One region of the Ensifer sp. GW823-FHT05D09 genome, then DNA from elsewhere that is predicted to be linked to it. Evidence: riboswitches for the same ligand, from Rfam matches in the RefSeq annotation. Region 1 holds a riboswitch; each other region holds the start of a gene.
What was found. Region 1 has a riboswitch for thiamine pyrophosphate ahead of thiC (phosphomethylpyrimidine synthase ThiC). Riboswitches for the same ligand answer to the same signal wherever they lie in the genome.
Positions count from the first base shown of each region.

Region 1 (4,729 bases):
ACGTCATCCCCTCGCGCGCGGTTTTTACCGTGGACCTGCGTGACCCGGACGAGGAGCGTCTGCAGGCGCTTGAAGCGGCACTTGCAGCGGAATTGCGGGTGATCATTGCGGAGGAGGGCGTGACGGCAACGGTTGAACGCTTGGCGCGCTTCGAGCCGGTGGCCTTCGATCGCGCCATAGTGCAGATGATCGAGGCGTCGGCGGGCGCCCGCGGGTTGAAGAGCCGGTGGATGACCTCCGGTGCCGGCCACGATGCCCAGATGATTGCCCGCATCGCGCCGGCGGCGATGATCTTCGTTCCAAGTCGCGACGGCATCAGCCACAATCCGCGCGAGCACACGGACCCGGCCGACCTCGTCGCCGGGGCCAATGTTTTGCTTGATGTGGCCATGCGGATCGCCGGCCGACCCTAGAGACGGTGAGCCACCGACAGTCGGGCATCCCCTCCCGTCATCCTCGGGCTGACCCCAGGATCCAACCACATCCACCCTTTGAGAAGGATGTTTGCGCGTTGACGGCGTCGAGGCTCGCGAATGGATGCTCGGGTCGAGCCCGAGCATGACCGAGGAGAGGGGAGCGGCAGCATTCAAAGTTCGCAAGCTCACGGGTGCTGGTGCGCCTTGCGTTCAGAAAGACGCACCACAATCGACCTTCGCCGACCCTTCCGCCGTCGTCGCTATCCTTCGGCCACAACTGCCTCCACCGGCATATAGAGGTCGCCGCCCTCACGATACTTCGCCGCCATCGCCTGAAACCCTTCTTTCTGCGCCTCCGCGCGGATGTCGTGCGAGATCCGCATCGAGCAGAATTTCGGGCCGCACATCGAGCAGAAATGCGCGACCTTGTGCGCCTCTTTCGGCAAGGTCTCATCGTGGAAGGCGCGTGCCGTCTCCGGATCGAGCGACAGGTTGAACTGGTCTTCCCAGCGGAATTCGAAACGAGCTCGCGACAGGGCGTCGTCGCGGGTGCGGGCGGCCGGATGTCCCTTGGCGAGGTCGGCGGCGTGGGCGGCGATCTTGTAGGTGATCACCCCGGTCTTCACGTCGTTGCGGTCGGGAAGCCCCAGATGCTCCTTCGGCGTCACGTAGCAGAGCATGGCGGTGCCGAACCAGCCGATCATCGCCGCCCCGATGCCGGACGTGATGTGGTCGTAACCGGGCGCGATATCGGTCGTGAGCGGCCCAAGCGTATAGAACGGCGCCTCGCCGCAGACCGCGAGCTGCTTGTCCATGTTCTCCTTGATCTTGTGCATCGGCACGTGGCCGGGGCCTTCGATCATCACCTGGCAATCCCTGGCCCAGGCGATCTTCGTCAGTTCGCCCAGCGTTTCCAGTTCGGCAAATTGCGCCGCGTCGTTGGCGTCCGCAATCGAGCCGGGACGCAGGCCGTCGCCGAGCGAGAACGACACGTCATAGGCGCGGCAGATGTCGCAGATCTCTTCGAAGTGCTCGTAGAGAAAACTCTCCTTGTGGTGATGCAGGCACCACTTGGCCATGATCGAGCCGCCGCGCGAGACGATGCCCGTGACCCGACCGACCGTGAGCGGGATATAGTGAAGCCGGACGCCGGCATGGATGGTGAAGTAGTCGACGCCTTGTTCCGCCTGTTCGATCAGCGTGTCGCGATAGACCTCCCAAGTCAGATCCTCGGCGATGCCGTTGACCTTTTCGAGCGCTTGGTAGAGCGGCACGGTCCCGATCGGCACCGGCGAATTGCGGATGATCCATTCGCGGATGTTATGGATGTTGCGCCCGGTCGAAAGGTCCATGACCGTATCGGCGCCCCAACGCGTCGCCCAGACCATTTTCTCGACCTCTTCGGCCATCGAGGAGGTGACGGCGGAGTTGCCGATATTGGCGTTGATCTTCACGAGGAAATTCCGGCCGATGATCATCGGCTCGGATTCCGGGTGGTTGATGTTGGCCGGCAGCACGGCGCGGCCGCTGGCGATCTCCTGGCGGACGAATTCCGGCGTGACGTGATCGGGGATCTGGGCGCCGAAACTTTCCCCGTCGCGCGATGTAGTGCGCGTGGCGTCGCGACCGAGGTTTTCGCGGATGGCGACAAACTCCATTTCCGGCGTGATGATGCCGGCGCGCGCATAGGCAAGCTGCGTCACGGCGCGCCTTCCGGTTGCCCGCAGCGGTGCATGACGGAAGGGGAAGGTCGGTGTCAGCCGGTCGCCGGTGGCAAAACCGTTATCCTCGGGCCGGACGCAACGACCGTCATAGGCCTCGACATCGCCGCGCGCGATGATCCAGTTGCGCCGCGGTCTGGGCAGCCCGTCCTCAATGCGGATGTTGGCGTCTTCGAAGGTGTATGGCCCTGAGGCATCATAGACCGTGACTGGCGGCTCGCCCGAGGTCGGGTGCAGGGCAATCTCGCGCATCGGCACCCGGATGTCAGGATGGATCGTGCCGGATTTATAGACCTTCTTCGAAGCGGGAAGCGGGCCTTTGGTGACGGAGAGGTCTGCGGGTTTGGTGGCAATATTCATGATGAGGCTCCAAGTTTGCGGTTGGAGACCCAGTTCTGAAGCCGGAAGGAAAAGACAGGTTCGCCCTAATTCCCGCTGAAAGAACGGAATCGTGGCGTCGATGTCTGCACCGTCCCTACGCCAGTATGAACTGGATCAGGTTCAACGGGTCACTGCGCCTCGGTCGGCAACGCCGATCCGACCAGCAGACTCTCAGCCCCTTGACGGGACCCCCCTGGTGAATATCGAGAGATAGCCATCGATCCGGATGCGCCGTCAAGCGCTAATCCGAAGGTTGTACCCTTCGACTGTTGATCGCTTGCTAGCGTCCGGGCTTCTCGGATGCCGGTCGCTCGGCATAGTCGGCGCGGTTGATGCCGTGCCGCTGAAGCTTGTCGTAGAAGGTCTTGCGCGGAATGCCGAGCACCTCGATCGTCGCCTTGACGTCGCCGCGCTGCGCCCTCAGCGCCTCCTTCAAAATCTCCGCTTCGTAGCGCTCAAGCCGCTCGGGAAGGGCAGCAGCGGATGCTGTCGGGCTGGCGGTCGCTTGTCCGAGGGGACCCTCGACGCCAAGGGCGACGCGTTCGGCGAAATGCGAGAGCTCGCGCACATTGCCAGGCCAGGAATGCGACAAGAGGTGGTGGCGCACGGCAGGCGAGACGTCGGGCACGTCACGCTTGAAGCGCTGCGCCGCCCGCGTCAGGAAATGCGAGAACAGCAGCGGGATGTCGTCGCGGCGCTCGCGCAGCGGCGGGATCGACAGGGTTACGACGTTCAGCCGGAAATAGAGATCCTCGCGAAAGTCGCCGCGCTGGGCCGGATCGCCGAGATCGATCTTGGCCGCGGCGATGACGCGGATATCGACGGGACGCACCACGTTGGTGCCAAGCGGGGTGATTTCGCGGGCTTCCAGCACGCGCAGCATCTTGACCTGCGTTGCCGGCGGCATCGCCTCGATCTCGTCGAGGAAAAGCGTGCCGCCGCTCGCATGCTCGATGCGGCCGATGCGCTTCTTCAGCGCACCGGTAAAGGCGCCCTGTTCGTGGCCGAAGAGCTCGCTTTCGATCACCGTTTCCGGCAGCGCGCCGCAATTCAGCGCCACGAAATTCCCATCCCGGCGCCGGCTCCAGTTGTGCAGCAGCGTCGCCACCACTTCCTTGCCGCTGCCGGTCTCGCCGGCGACGAGCACGTCGACGTCGGTGTCGGCGATATGTCGCAAGGTCTGGCGCAGCCGTTCCATGACCGGCGTCTGGCCGATCAGCGGCAGGCTTTCGCCGGCCGTTTCGGCCGCGCGCTTCAGCGCGCGGTTCTCCATCACCAGTCGGCGTTTTTCGAGCGCGCGGCGCGCGCTTTGGACAAGACGGTCGGCAGCAAAGGGTTTCGGAATGAAGTCATAGACGCCGTCCTTAAGGGCCTGCACGGCCATCGGAATATCGCCGTGGCCGGTGACCAGGATGACGGGAAGGTCGGGGTCGAAGCCGGCGACCCGGCGAAACAATGTGAGGCCATCGATCCCCGGCATGCGAATATCGCTGATGACGATACCGCCAAAGTCGGGGTCGAGCACGGCGAGCGCATCCGCCGCACCGGGAAAGTCTGTCACGCTCAGGCCGGCAAGCTCGAGCGTCTGCTTCATCGCCTTGCGCAGGTCGCTGTCGTCGTCGACGAGGCATACGGATTGCTGCATCGCTCAGGCCCTCTTCAGACGGACGGTGAAGACGGTGCCCTCAGGCCCGGTCTTGACGTCGATGTCGCCGCCGTAGTCGACGACGATCTCCTTGGAAATGGCAAGGCCGAGTCCGAGACCCTGATCCTTGGAGGTGTTGAACGGCGTGAACAGGTCTTCAAGGATATCGGGCCTTATGCCCGGACCATTGTCGGCGACAACAAGCAAAACAGTATCGTTGGGACCGTTTTCGCAACGGACATGGATCTCGGCATCTGGCCGATCGCCGAGGGCTTCCAGAGCATTCTGCAACAGGTTGATCAGCACCTGCTCCAGGCGGATACGGTTGCCGAGCACACTGAGCCCGTTGTCGGGCAGGTCGATGACGATCGCGTCCATGCGACCGGCAAAGCGGCTGCGCAGCAGCATCCGCGCGCCTTCGATCACCTCACGCACCGCCGTCGGCTCGGCAACGAAACGGCCCTTGCGCGCAAAGCTTCGCAACTCGTCGGTGATGGTGCCGACACGCTCGGTCAGCGCCGCGATGCTTTCGAGGTTTTCGACCGCGGTTTCCTTCTGTCCGCGGT
Region 1 is NZ_JBXAIA010000005.1:382,962-387,690, forward strand. Features, by position in the region: gene AC1Q80_RS17650 (Zn-dependent hydrolase) at 1-413, shown strand, start outside; gene thiC (phosphomethylpyrimidine synthase ThiC) at 677-2,497, opposite strand; TPP riboswitch at 2,592-2,723, opposite strand; gene AC1Q80_RS17660 (sigma-54-dependent transcriptional regulator) at 2,799-4,163, opposite strand; gene AC1Q80_RS17665 (sensor histidine kinase) at 4,167-4,729, opposite strand, start outside.

Region 2 (4,729 bases), on a different contig from region 1:
AGGGCATCGACTTCGAGGTGCTTTATTCCTCAAATGAATTCACTCAAAAAGGCTCGCCGGTATTTCTACCGTCTGATCGCACTCTTGCCCACCACAACCTTCGCGGCGTCTTCATTTCCGCGCCAAGCCGGGCGGCCATCCAAGCTGTTATTGATTTGCCCGGACGCGACTATCAAAGGGTGATGCTGCCCAGAAACATGTCGACTGACACGACGAATTTCGATCACGTATCCGAAGGACGTGCGCGAACCTTCAATACATTCCGTGATCGCTCGTTTGTCGGTCGAAGCGTACTAGACATTGGGTGCGCCTTGGGGGATTTTCTGCTGCGTTACGAACGACATGGCGCAACAAAATTATGTGGCGTGGAGCTGAAGCCCAGTCGTTGGGAGGCGGCTGCCGCAATCGCGTCCCTGATGCACAGCAAGGCACTCATACACTGTGGCAACTTCCTGGAAATTCAACTCCACGAACAGTTCGATGACGTTCTCATCCTCAACGTCCTGCATCATGTGCCGGACTTTAAGCGCTTTCTTGCAAAGGCAGTCGAATTCACGCGAGAGCGCTTGATTATCGAGTACCCAACGCTCGACGATAACAAGTTTCAAGCACTCTCCACGGTCGAAGGTGATTTCGAGCATCTTCCAATAATCGGTGTAAGCAACGCAACGGCCGACCAGACGTTCGTCTATACGCAGGCTGCCCTCGTGCGCTTGATCGCTGATCTGGGCCACTTCTCGGTATCGAGCCATCCGTCCCCGATCAAGGAAAGAAGAATCTTGGTCTTTGAACGGTTGCCAGGCTGAGTGGCGCGCGTCCCAATCGACCATGCCGGGCCTTTGGCCGCCCAAGGTCGAATGCGCAGCCATTGGGACCCGACTGGTGCGATCGCATCCGGGCACGGGCGATTGGGGTTCTATTGTTGTTCGATAAATCCCTAGAGCGGCGGAGGTCCAATTGAAATCTCACCCTGCGGCAACTTCCGCATTCAGGCAACAACGTGGCGCGAAAGTCGCCGATGGTTTCCACGGGGCGTTGACTTTCCTGACAGCCCGGCTCGTAGAGATCCTCTAAGCTTGGCGAAGGCCGCTTCGAAGGGATGGGGATCGGACTGTAAGGTGGCAGTAAGGGCAGACAGGCGCCTTAGCCCGGATCATCGGCTCGAGAAGAGAAATTGTCGATAATGACGGCGTCGCTATCTCGCAGTGTGGGGCAAGCAGCGTTTCGACAAAAGTCTCGAAGTGGGCCGATTCATCTTCCAGTCGGCAACGAAATGCTGTCAATCAGTCGCTACGCATATCGGCGGTAGAGGTCTGCATTTCCCAATGATTGAGTAGCACTTTGCTGTTCAGGCGATCGCCCTTGCTGCTTCGGCATCTCACTCTGGTGCCCTTGACCGTCAGTCAGGCGCTGAGTTCCTGCATAGTGATGTCGGCTTCTCATCGATCTCGCGCAGCAGAAGGGTATGATGCAGGTCGAGCTTGAAATGCTGCGGTCCGCCTTCGCGCTTCGGATCAGGTCTACCGGACCACTACCAGATTTTCATCAGCACGACGTAGGAACCCTATACGCTCCAATGACCGGCGGCGGCGTGACAGGAATAGCCGGCATCAAGTAACGGAAGACGCGCTCCTGAAGACCACGCGAATGGGCGTCGGCATCGCAAGCGGTGGCGGGCCGAAAGAGAGTTAAGGAAACCACCACTGCAGAATTCCTACTGATTGAAACTAAAAATCCGCCGCACTAATTTGTCTGGCAAACCTATCCCGTCATGTAAGGTCGACTCTAGGTTTAACTATCCCGGAGGCAGATCCAACAATTCTTAAGACCGGATCTTCCACCGAACACTAAGGATCTGACGGGTTCAGAGACAACACATCAGGCGGAGGTGCTTCCTGAAGCTGGACTCTACCGCATAAAAACCAGCACATCGCACGAAGGGATGGACTCCCGGCGTCTACTCCATTTCGTCGGTCTCATGTTGTTGACAGCCGTCTAAATCTCTCTCATACACTGGGCATATTCCGAGGGGAGCACTTCACAGTGCTGAGATGGCGGTGAGCCGGACCCTTGAACCTGATCCGGGTCATGCCGGCGTAGGAACGGGAAAAGAGCCGCTTTCGGCACACTAATCGCGTCTTCGCTTTCACCTGGGTCTCCGTGATGTTTGTCTGGAGATCGTTCGATGCTGTCTTTTGCCAAGTTGCCGCCGAACGGCGGGGGTGCATTTCGTCCGGGTTGGCGCGTCGGCTGACCGGCGATGCGACTGGTGTTACCATTTGCTCGCAGCCTCGTTGTGCTGGTCATTCTCTGGCAGGTGGCGGTGGTTGTGTTCGCGCCGCCGCGCTACCTGCTGCCGACGCCGCGTGAGGTGCTGGCCGTGTTTGCGCGACAGCCTGCATTTCTGCTTGAGCAGAGCCTGGTGACAATCGCGGAGATGCTGGCCGGTCTCGCGGTCGGGACGGCCTTCGGCGTTGCCACGGCAATCGGCATTGCAGCTTTTCCGAGGCTCGGAAAGCTCGTCTGGCCGCTCGTGCTAGTGCTGCAAGCCTTTCCCGTCTTCGTCATCGCGCCATTGCTGGTTCTGTGGTTCGGATTCGGCATGGTGTCGAAGATCGTGATGGCGACGATCGTCACCTTCTTTCCTGTCGTTTCCGCCTTCTCTGATGGCCTGCGCCGCACCGATACGCAGATTCTCGATGCCGTCGCGCTGACCAAGGCAAGTCACTGGCAGGCGCTCAGGCTTGTGCGGGTGCCGTTGGCCCTGCCGGGGCTGGCGTCTGGTCTGCGCGTTGCGGCGCCCCTGGCGCCGCTCGGTGCCGTCGTCGGCGAATGGGTTGGCGCCGCGGCCGGCCTTGGCTTCGTGATCGTCCAGGCCAATGCGCGCATGCAGACCGATGTCGTCTTCGCAGCCATGGCCATCCTTGCTGTCCTCGCTGTCGGCCTCAGGCTTCTCGTCGATGAGGCAACCCGTCCACTCGCGCACTGGGAGCGAGAAACCTGAATTCCGGAAATCAATTGGGAGTGTTCATCTAGTCATGATCCGCAAAATTCTGCTCTCTGCCAGCCTAGCTGTCGGTGTCGTCTTTTCAGCCGGCTCGGCGGCTGCCGCCGAAAAGCTGACCGTGATGCTCGAGTGGTTCGTCAATCCGGACCACGCGCCGATCGTTGTCGCAAAACAGCTCGGCCTGTTCGAAAAGGCAGGGCTCGACGTCGAGTTGGTCCCGCCGGCCGATCCTTCCAGCGTGCCGCGGCTCGTGGCGGCGGGGCAGGCAGATATCGGCGTGCATTATCAGCCGAACCTCTATCTCGATCATGCCGCCGGTTTGCCGCTCGTTCGCATCGGCACCCTGGTCGAAACACCGCTCAACACCGTCACCGTCCTCGATGACGGGCCGATCCGCAGTTTGGCTGACCTTAAAGGCAAGAAGATTGGCTTCTCGGTTTCCGGATTCGAGGATGCGATGCTCGGTCGGATGCTCGCCTCTGCGGGCCTAAAGAAGGAAGACGTCGAACTAATCAACGTCAACTTTGCGCTCTCTCCGTCGCTGATCGCCGGCAAGGTCGATGCAACGATCGGCGGCTTCAGGAATTTCGAGCTGACGCAGATGCGTCTCGAGGGCCATGAGGGCCGATCCTTTTTTCCCGAGGAACATGGCGTACCAGTCTATGACGAGCTCGTCTTCGTCACCGACAAGGCAAAGATTGCGGACAAGCGTCTGCGGCCTTTCCTCGCGGCGGTGGAACAGGGGGCAATCTTCCTCACCAATCATCCATACGAAGCCTGGAAGCTGTTCATCAAGGCCTATCCAAATCTCGATGACGAGCTCAATCGCAGTGCATTCACGGACACGCTGCCGCGCTTCGCCAAAAGGCCGGCCGCGCTCGATCGCGTTCGCTATGAGCGGTTTGGCGCTTTTCTCGCCGAAAGCGGGCTAATCGGCAAGGCGCCCGATATTGGCGATATCGCGGTGGAAATCCGATGACGGGCGATACAGGTTTCATTGAAAATGCTGCTGCATCGCTGGCTCTTGTCCGGCGGCGACGGCCGCGTTTGCATTGCCTGATGAATACAGTGGTGCAGAAGTTCGTGGCCGATGGGCTCGCGGCGCTTGGCGCGATCCCTTCCATGACTTCATCAACAGAAGAGGTCGAGGCCTTCGCCAGACGCGCGGATGCACTCGTCGTCAATCTGGGGACGCTGAGCGAGGAGCGCCGCACCGCGATCCGCCTGGCGACCGCCGTTGCGCACGACGCCCGCAAGCCGTGGATCGTCGATCCCGTGCATTGCGACTATTCGCCATCACGGCTCGCCTTTGCCAGGGAGCTCCTGGCATCCGGGCCTTCCGTTGTTCGCGGTAACGCAAGCGAGATGGATATCATCGGTGAGGCCAACGGCGTCTTGAAAATCAAGACAGGACCCGTCGACGAACTCACGCTGGGTCGACTTGCGACCCGGGTTGAGAACGGCCACCCACTCATGGCGCAAGTCACGGGCACCGGGTGCCTCTCGGGTGCCTTGATCGCGGCCTTCATGGCCGTCGAGCCGGATCGCCTGAAGGCGGCCACGGGTGCGCTTTTGACCAGCGGCGTCGCTGCTGAGATCGCCGCACGGAGATCGAGTGGCCCCGGGACCTTCGAGGTCGCATTCCGCGATGCGCTCGCATCGCTCCGCCCTGAGGATATTATCGCCAACGCCAGGATCTCCCATGCCCAAGGTTGATTACCG
Region 2 is NZ_JBXAIA010000004.1:188,734-193,462, reverse strand. Features, by position in the region: gene AC1Q80_RS15045 (class I SAM-dependent methyltransferase) at 1-806, shown strand, start outside; TPP riboswitch at 2,018-2,120, shown strand; gene AC1Q80_RS15040 (ABC transporter permease) at 2,261-3,004, shown strand; gene AC1Q80_RS15035 (ABC transporter substrate-binding protein) at 3,042-3,986, shown strand; gene AC1Q80_RS15030 (hydroxyethylthiazole kinase) at 3,983-4,723, shown strand; gene thiE (thiamine phosphate synthase) at 4,710-4,729, shown strand, end outside.
Region 2: linked by a shared signal. The riboswitch ahead of AC1Q80_RS15040 (ABC transporter permease) and the one ahead of thiC (phosphomethylpyrimidine synthase ThiC) in region 1 are both predicted to bind thiamine pyrophosphate.

Region 3 (4,729 bases), on a different contig from region 1:
GGGTCCGGGCCTGCTCCGGCTGGAACAGGAAATCCTTCATGTAGCCGGTCACATGGCGCTGCTCGCCGTTGACGATCAGGCTCTCGCCGCGTCCGTCGGTCAGGTAATGGGCCAGCGTGTCCTCGAGGTTCAGATCCTCGCGCTTCTGGTCGAGCGTCGCCATCTCCAGGTTGGTGCCGAGCTTCACAGTGCCGGTATCCGGCTCGATTTGCCCGGTCAGCATCTTCAACAGCGTGGTCTTGCCGGCACCGTTTGGACCGACGAGGCCGATCCGGTCGCCGCGATGCACACGGATCGAAAACGGCGCGACGATCGTCCGTTCGCCGTAAGCCTTGGTGATCTTTTCCGCCTCGATGACCAGCTTGCCGGATTCCTTGGCGTCCGACGCAGTCGCCTGGACGGAGCCCTGCGGCCCCTTGTGGCCGCGATGGCGCGAGCGCATGTCCTGCAGCTCGCCGAGACGGCGCATGTTGCGCTTGCGCCGGGCGGTGACGCCGTAGCGCAGCCAGTGCTCCTCACGCTCGATCGCCTTGCCGAGCTTGTGCTGTTCCAGTTCTTCGGCCTCCAGCACTTCGTCGCGCCAGGCCTCGAAATGGCCGAAACCCCGGTCGAGCCGGCGCGACTGGCCGCGATCGAGCCATACCGTCGCGGTCGATACCTTTTCCAGGAAGCGCCGGTCGTGCGAGATCAGCACCAGGGCCGAGCGACTGCGGGTCAGCTCGTCTTCGAGCCATTCGATCGTCGGCAGGTCGAGATGGTTGGTCGGCTCGTCGAGCAGAAGAATATCCGGCTCCGGCGCCATCACGCGCGCAAGTGCTGCGCGGCGCGCCTCGCCGCCGGAAAGGCGCGACGGGTCTTCTTCGCCGGTCAGGCCCAGATGCTGCAGCAGATAGGCGACGCGGTACGGATCGTCGCTCGGACCAAGACCCGATTCCGCATAGGCCTGCACCGTGTCGTAGCCTTCGAAATCCGGTGCCTGGGGCAGGTAACGGACCGTCGAGGACGGATGGCGGAACACCTCACCCGATTGCGCCTCGGCAAGACCGGCAGCGATCTTCATCAGCGTCGATTTGCCGGAACCGTTGCGCCCGACAAGGCAGATGCGATCACCCGGCTCCACCTGCAGGTTGGCGCCGGCCAGAAGCGGCGTGCCCCCGAAGGTGAGGAAGATATCGTCGAGTTTCAGAATGGGAGGCGCCAAGGCTCAGGCTCCGGAAAGGTCATAGGGGCGAGCGAGAACAATCGCCCGGCCGGTGTCGAGGGAAATGCGAAGGGGACCCTCCGCAACATTGGAAACGGTGCGGGACGACCCGAACGGCAAGGTGAAATCGGTCAGCGGATAGCGCGCATTGACGATCGTCAGGCCGAAGAGATCGGTCAGTCCGAGGATCGAAAACAGACTGCCCTTCGGCAGATCGATCTCGATCTCGCCTGAAAGCAGCGGATAGGCCTCTTCCTCGCCCGACGTCATGAACACCGGCAAGCCGCGTTCGGCCAGCGAAGCGGCCTGAAGCAGGTGCAGGAAGGCATGATCGCTGCGGGATCCTCCGAGCGCACCGGCAAAGATCAGGGCTCCCGCACCGCGCGTAAGCGCAGCCTCGACGGCGATTTCACCATCGGTTGCAGCCTTGGCGGCGGGATAGGGTTCGCGCGGGACGCCGGCAAACTCGGCAAGCAGCGTCTCCTCGGTCGAATCGAAATCGCCAACCCAGACATCGGGGATCACCGACAGGGTGCGCGCATGCCGCATGCCGCCATCGGCCGCAACGAAGCGGCTGCCGGCAAGCTGGCGCGCAAGGCGATCGGTAAGGGTCAGTGCACCGCCGAGCAGAATGGTGAAGGTGGATCGGGCCATGGCAAAGCCCATAGCGCAAAGGCACTGCCAAGGAAAAGCAAGAAAACCGAACGAGGGGGCGATCCGGCGATTTTGCGTTGATGTCATCAGGCTTGGCAGCATCGGCGGGCGTCGGGCTGCTGGATACCGCGTTCAAACTCCGCTTGCCATCAAACCGTCACGGCGGTAAATCTCTACCCGCTCTAACGGGGTGCCTTCCGACCACATGCTGGCCGAAGGCTGAGAGGCGTTTAACGCCAACCCGCGGAACCTGATCCGGCTCATACCGGCGGAGGGATTAGACGCGATCGGATCGATACGCCCTTTTCCCATGCAACATTATTTTTAGGGAGAGGTGCCTGCCATGTCCAAATCATCGCAACTGAAGTTCCTTAGCCGGCTAGCGCTTGCCGCTGCCGCCAGCCTTGTCTTTACGACCGGCGTGTCTGCCGCAGACAAGACTCTGACCGTCTACACCTATGAGAGCTTCATCACCGAATGGGGCCCGGGCGCCAAGGTCGCCGAAGCCTTCGAGAAGACCTGCGAATGCAAGGTCACCTATGTCGGCGTCGCCGATGGCGTCGAGCTTCTGACCCGCCTGAAACTCGAGGGTGCTGCCTCCAAGGCTGACATCGTGCTTGGCCTCGACACCAACCTCGTCGCCGAAGCCAAGGCCACCGGCTTCTTCGCGCCGCACGGCATCGAGGCCAAGGACGTCAAGGTGCCCGGCGACTTCACCGACGACACCTTCCTTCCCTATGATTACGGCCATTTCGCCGTCGTCTACGACACCCAGACCCTGAAGACCCCGCCGAAGAGCCTGAAGGACCTGGTCGAAGGCGACCCGTCGCAGAAGATCGTCATCGAGGATCCGCGCACATCGACGCCGGGTCTCGGCCTGCTCCTGTGGGTCAAGGCCGTCTATGGCGACGAAGCCGGTGCCGCCTGGGCCAAGCTCAAGGATCGGGTTCTGACCGTGACGCCAGGCTGGTCGGAAGCCTATGGTCTCTTCACCAAGGGCGAAGCACCGATGGTGCTCTCCTACACCACGTCTCCCGCCTACCACATGGTGGCTGAGAACACCGACCGCTACCAGGCGGCCGAATTCTCGGAAGGCCACTACATCCAGATCGAAGTCGCCGGCATGACCAAGAGCGCCAAGGAGCCGGAGCTTGCCAAGCAGTTTCTCGGCTTCATGACCGGTCCGGAGTTCCAGTCGATCATCCCGACCACCAACTGGATGATGCCTGTCGCCGCCACCAAGGAGCCGCTGCCTGAAGCCTTCGGCAAGCTGGTCAATCCGGCCAAGACCTTCCTGCTGCCGTCGGAAGACGTGGCGGCAAACCGCAAGGCCTGGATCGACGAATGGCTCGCAGCCATGAGCAAGAACTGAGGCGAGCTTGTTTGCGCCTGCCGAAAACAGGATCACGATCACCGCCGGGACTTTAAGTCTCGGCGGCATCCTTCTGTTCGTCTGTCTGGCGGTCGCAGCGCTTCTGTTCCAGGCCGGCGGCTTCGGCAATGGCGTGCTGTTCGATGCCTATATCTGGCGGGTCACGCGCTTCACATTGCTGCAGGCGAGCCTTTCGACGCTGCTCTCGGTTCTGCTCGCCATTCCGATCGCCCGCGCACTGGCGCGTCGGGCGCGTTTTCCCGGCCGCGTCTGGGTGCTGCGGCTCATGGCCCTGCCGCTCGGCCTTCCTGTTCTGGTCGGCGCCCTGGGCTTAATCGAGATCTGGGGCCGGCAGGGTGTGCTCAATACGGCTCTGGCCGGGCTCGGGCTTCAACAGCCTGTCAGCATCTACGGCCTCTTCGGCATCCTGCTTGCTCACGTCTTCTTCAACATGCCGCTGGTCGCACGCCTCTTCCTTGCCGGGCTGGAGCGCATCCCCTCGGAATACTGGAGAACCGCCGCCAATCTTGGCATGCCGCCCGCCGCACTCTTCCGCTTTGTCGAGTGGCCGATCCTGCGCGGATTGCTGCCAGGTGCCGCCGGCCTCGTTTTCATGCTTTGCGCCACCAGCTTCACGCTGGTGCTGACGCTCGGTGGCGGGCCGGCCGCCAGCACCATCGAGGTGGCAATCTATCAGGCGCTACGCTTCGACTTCGATCCTCAGAGGGCGATTGCACTCTCTGCCCTGCAGATTGTCATGACCGGCGCGCTGCTCCTGGTCCTCGCCCGTGTCGCGACGGAGCCGGCGCAAAGCGTCACCGGCGGTCGAGCCTCAATGCGGTACGATGCAGACACCGGCCTCTCCCGCCTGTCCGATACCGGCTGGATCCTGTTCGCGCTTGTCTTCATCGGTGCGCCACTGACCGCCGTTGTCGGTTCCGGCCTGCGCGCCGACCTGGCGAAGCTGGCGGGCGATCCGACCGTGCATCGCGCCCTCATCACCAGCATCGCCATTGCTGTCGGCTCGGCGTTGCTTTGTGTCGGTATCGCCGCCGCGATGATCCGGGCCGCTGGTACCGTCACGGCGGGTCGCCACGCACCCACCTTGGCAAGGTTTTTTGCAGGCGCAGTCACGGCCAGCACCTCCCTGGTTCTGCTCGTGCCGCCGGTCGTGCTTGGAGCGGGCTGGTTCCTGTTTCTGCGCCCCTTCGGCGATGTCGCCCGTTTTGCCCCCGCCATCGTTGTTGCCATCAATGGCTTGATGGCGTTGCCCTTCGTCCATCGGATCCTGGCCCCGGCGATGGCAACCCATGCGGCGCGCACCGACAGGCTGACAGCAAGCCTCGGCATCCGCGGCCTCCATCGCCTGCGATGGATCGATCTGCCGCCGCTGAAGAAACCATTGCTGATGGCCTTTTCCTTCGCCATGGCGCTATCCCTCGGCGACCTTGGCGCCGTGGCGCTATTCGGCTCGCAGGACATGATCACGCTGCCATGGCTGC
Region 3 is NZ_JBXAIA010000006.1:261,500-266,228, forward strand. Features, by position in the region: gene AC1Q80_RS19030 (ABC-F family ATP-binding cassette domain-containing protein) at 1-1,201, opposite strand, end outside; gene AC1Q80_RS19035 (thiamine diphosphokinase) at 1,205-1,855, opposite strand; TPP riboswitch at 2,032-2,149, shown strand; gene thiB (thiamine ABC transporter substrate binding subunit) at 2,199-3,227, shown strand; gene thiP (thiamine/thiamine pyrophosphate ABC transporter permease ThiP) at 3,259-4,729, shown strand, end outside.
Region 3: linked by a shared signal. The riboswitch ahead of thiB (thiamine ABC transporter substrate binding subunit) and the one ahead of thiC (phosphomethylpyrimidine synthase ThiC) in region 1 are both predicted to bind thiamine pyrophosphate.